DNA from 2 places in the Cupriavidus necator N-1 genome. Region 2 is predicted to be linked to the other one. Evidence: predicted binding sites of a transcription regulator. Region 2 holds the regulator's gene; the other holds the start of a gene.

The links. Region 2 encodes LexA, which represses DNA repair genes until DNA is damaged. Its sites were predicted from a motif close to ACTGTATNNNNATACAGT; they were not measured.
Region 1: a site for LexA is predicted at 897-914, ahead of CNE_RS06670 (DUF2471 family protein). Genes of this name have one in related genera too.

Annotation. Positions count from the first base shown of each region.
Region 1 covers NC_015726.1:1,379,924-1,382,120, reverse strand. Annotated here, with positions in the region: gene CNE_RS06680 (HigA family addiction module antitoxin) at 1-168, shown strand, start outside; gene CNE_RS06675 (hypothetical protein) at 261-554, opposite strand; gene CNE_RS06670 (DUF2471 family protein) at 928-1,218, shown strand; gene CNE_RS06665 (hypothetical protein) at 1,243-1,497, shown strand; gene CNE_RS40960 (hypothetical protein) at 1,632-1,862, shown strand; gene CNE_RS06655 (hypothetical protein) at 2,092-2,197, opposite strand, start outside.
Region 2 covers NC_015726.1:2,258,089-2,260,285, forward strand. Annotated here, with positions in the region: gene CNE_RS10640 (asparaginase) at 1-658, opposite strand, end outside; gene lexA (transcriptional repressor LexA) at 916-1,569, shown strand; gene CNE_RS41700 (hypothetical protein) at 1,680-1,850, shown strand; gene CNE_RS10650 (hypothetical protein) at 1,890-2,197, opposite strand, start outside.

The sequences.
Region 1 (2,197 bases), 880 kb from region 2:
GGTGGCCGCGCCATAACGGCGGACACCGCTGTACGCCTTGGTGCGTTCTTCGGCACCGATCCCCAGAGTTGGATGAACCTGCAGACGCACTTCGACACCGAAATGGCAAAGGAGAAGATCGGCGAGAAGAAGCTGGAGTCGATCAGGCAGCATGCCGTGCTGGCATGATGCGCGAAGCCTGAAATCGGCATTGGGGGCAGCCGCCAATGGGGCTGCGGCCCAGCCACGCCACCCGGCTGACGGACCGAAAGGTCATGCACTCATCCACGCTTGCATTCGACCTTCTCTTCGTATTCACCGTCGTCCTTCCATTCGCGCTCGATCAGGCAAGGGCCGTCGCGGTACTTCTGCTTCTGCTCATAGCCACGCGGACCACCCTTGCATTTGCGCTCTTCCTTGTATTCGCCATCGCGCTTCTGTTCGCGTTCGATTTCACAAGGGCCGCTACGGAATTTCTCTTTGTACTCGCCGCCACGATAGGCGCTCGGGTAGCCGCGGTCATCGGCGCGTGCGGCAGGCGCGGCCGTCAGCCAGAGGAGCGCAAAGGTAGCCACACAGAGCTTTCGGAACATAGGTGGGGAATCGGCCAGGAGGATGGCAGAGCATAGCAACGGGCATCGGCGACGGCTGTATCAAAGCGTTACCGCACCGGCCGGCCATTTCCACGCGGAAAATAAAAAACCCGCTTGGCTATTCACCAAGCGGGTTTCTGTCTGGTCGGGGCGAGAGGATTTGAACCTCCGACCACCTGCACCCCATGCAGGGTGAAAAATCTCCCGCCAAGCCTTGCCACACAAGGCATAGCGGCGAATCCATCCAAGAACCTGCCAAACAAATAGGCACGGCAGCTTGCGGGTTGCAGGTCTTTTCTCCCCGGCTTATTGGATGCCTGATATACTGTATGGACATACAGTACTTTCGCCGATCATGAACCACTTCGAAGCCGCCGAATCCTCCATCGTTGAAGCCACCCCCGCTATCGTTGCCAAGCACCGAGCGGCCGGCATCCTGACCTGGAAGTTGATCCACCAGATCGAGGATGAGGTGATGCACGAAGTCGCCCAGTCTGGCAAACACGCCCCTGCATTGCTGCGCATGCTCAAGGCTTCGCCCATGCTGGGCTATCCCAAGGACGACACGCCCGCCGACTTCACCGGGCACGACGTCATGCCTGCCACGTTCAGCGCGATTCAAGACGCCTGGAACCGCGTCAACTGAACGCCCCATCGCGTCGGTTCCGGAATGGCCACCCACACCACGATTTTTCTCGAAGCCCACTACTTCGGCGAGGACAGCGAAGAATTGCGCCTGCCCTGCGATGCCGTGGCCGCGCTTGCCAGTGGCCTGGTGGTATCCGGCATTGAGGTCCGCCACCTTCGAGCGTTGAAGTGGCGGCCCGATCATTTATCGTACTGGGACGAAGGCCAGCTGCTGCGCTTGGCGGTCGGACCATGGATCGCCTTGGATGCGCACACGGTGCGCTTCACATTGCGCTGAGCTTGCCATGGGCTCCGATTACTCCATCCCCGAGAACTGGGACCGCATCTACATCCTAGATGCCGGCGGCACTCCAGTCCGGGTATTCGACTTCGGCATGGAGGTCGGCTGGAAGATCACAATTGGCAAGCAATATGAGTTGTACGACCGGGCTGCCGGAGTATGGCGTCGAGGTGCGCACCAGGTTCTCCTGCTGGGCCAGCATGCACGATGACAAGCCGCCGAGCTTCTGGACAACCATCTGGGGCAATGGTCTCGACCGGATTTACCACTCGGCCACCTGGGAAGAGGCTCAGGACAAGCATCGGCGTGTGGTGGACAAAGTGCGACGCACGCTGCCGAACAAGGCCACTGCCGCACAGTAGTTGCACTGTTAGCGAATCCCCCAAGAAATAGGCGAAACGATAAGTGCCGTAGACGTTCCTGCCATTTGCTGCCACGGCCCGCCCCCGAATTCGTGGACAGCATCTCGAATGGAGCTTGGTTATACCGCCCTTGCGCTGAGGCTGGCGTTTGGCGAGCGGTCGCGCTAGTGAATGAATATCAAACGCCCAGAACCTGTGCCACTGACACAACTCAAACGCTGACGCCAACTCACAGCAATGCGAATGGTCCAGTTCTCCCTGTTGCAGCTCGGAGACGCTCAATTATTCCCTCGATAACGCCTCGCACCGTGGTGCCGAAAACAACGAAGCCGAAA
Region 2 (2,197 bases):
AGCTGGCCACGATCTCCACCACCGGCCACGCCGTCGGCATCGGCCCGATCACCCAGGCCGCGCGCGGCGCGCGCGCGAAGCGCACGTAGTCATCCTGCACGAAACCCAGCGGCCCGCAGGCCGAGACAAAAGCATCGACCGCCGACGTGTGGGCCTTGGCCACATCCCGCGCAGCGTGGATCTGCTGGTTCAGCACCACCAGCACACCCTTGCCGCGCGCATCGGGATGAGCGGCCACGCGCACCGCATCCAGCAGGTTCAGCGGGCCATCGGCCGACAGCGACGTCGACGGCCGCATTGCCGCCGTCATCACCACGGGCACCGGACACGATTGCGTCAGGTGCAGCGCCATCGCGGTTTCTTCCAGTGTATCGGTGCCGTGCGTGATCACGATGCCGGCCACGTCGGGCTGCGCGGACCAGTGCTCAACCCGCGCCGCCAGCGTTTGCCAGAGCATGAAGGTCATGTCTTTGCTGTCGACCTGGGCCACCTGCTCGGCTTCGATGCGGGCCGCCGACTGCAGCGCGGGCACCGCTGCCAGCAACGACGACACCGGCACGGTCGCCGCCTGGTAGCGAGCGCTGCTGGCGGAGTTGCCGGCCGCGCCAGCGATGGTGCCGCCGGTGGCAAGTACGACGATGCGAGGCAATTGGGTCATGGAGGCGTGCAAAGAAAGTGGGAAAACAGGAATGCCGATTGTAACGGGCGCGCCCCGCCTCGCCGCGGGCCCGCGCTGGCGATCCACAATCCGTCCATGCGACACGCCCCAAAAATTCTGCTTGCGCTCAGGCCGATACTGTATAAAATCACAGCATACTGTTTAAACATACAGTGCCTGGCCAGCCGGATGCAGGATAAAGGATCGACCGATCCCTTACCCGGAATCCCCGCGGCCCCGCACGGAATGGCGATCCCATGGCGACCCTGACACCCCGGCAGCAGCAGATTTTCGATCTGATCCGCAACACGATCCGCCGCACCGGCTTTCCGCCCACGCGCGCCGAAATCGCCGCAGAATTCGGCTTCTCATCGCCCAATGCCGCAGAAGAACACCTGAGGGCGCTGGCACGCAAGGGCGTGATCGAATTGACCCCGGGCGCCTCACGCGGCATCCGCCTGAAGGTGGCACGCAGCGATTCGGAAATGCCTGACCAGTTTTCGTTGCCGATGGCCGGCGTGATGCAGCTGACGCTGCCGCTGGTGGGCCGCGTTGCTGCCGGCAGCCCGATACTCGCCGCCGAGCATATCGACCGCCAGTACCAGGTCGACGCCTCGGTCTTCGACGAACGCCCCGATTACCTGCTGCGCGTGCGCGGCCTGAGCATGCGCGATGCCGGCATCCTCGATGGCGACCTGCTGGCCGTGCGCCGCGCCAGCGAAGCCGCCAACGGCAAGATCGTGGTGGCGCGCCTAGGTGATGACGTGACCGTCAAGCGCCTGCAGCGGCGCGGTGGCCATATCGAACTGATCGCAGAAAACCCGGACTTCACCAACATCATCGTGGAGCCTGGCGAGGAGTTCTCGCTGGAAGGCATCGCCGTCGGTCTGATCCGATCTTCCGGCTTCTAGCCGGGCACCGCAGGCAGCGAGCCTGCGCGGGCCCACCCGCTTCCATTGCTTTGCAGACGCCACCCGGCTTGCCGGGTGTTGACCCCGCTTTGCCCAAAAGAGGTGCCACCATGCCGCAAATCCACCAAGTCGCCGCCCGTCGCCCGGTCAAGCCCGTGCCGTTCCGCCAGAGCAAGGGCGTACGCGTCTACCAGGGTACGCAGCGCCGCACCATGGTCGGCAGCATGGCGGCGATCTGCCGCATGCTTGAACTCGAAACCGCCGAAAAGCTGGCTGCCTGAACCCTGCGGGCGCAGCCCGCGTAGCCGTGGGCCCCGCCCTCAGCTACGCGCACACGCCTTGGCTTCGGCTTCCAGCTCCTGCGGCGTCAGCTGCGGGAACCACGTATCGCTCTTGCGCAGTTCCAGAGCCGTACCATCCGGCTTCGCCGTCAGCGAAATCAGATAGGCGTATCGGTATTCACCCCCAGACGTGGTCTGGCCGATGCGGATCTCAGTCTGGTTCTTCGCCGGATAGTTGATGACCGCGGCGTCATCGCCCAGATTGTTGCGCAGGCATTTCGCAACATCGCCCATCGTTGCTGGCGTGAACAAGCGCATGGGCGCACGCGCGCGAATGTCCTTTTCAG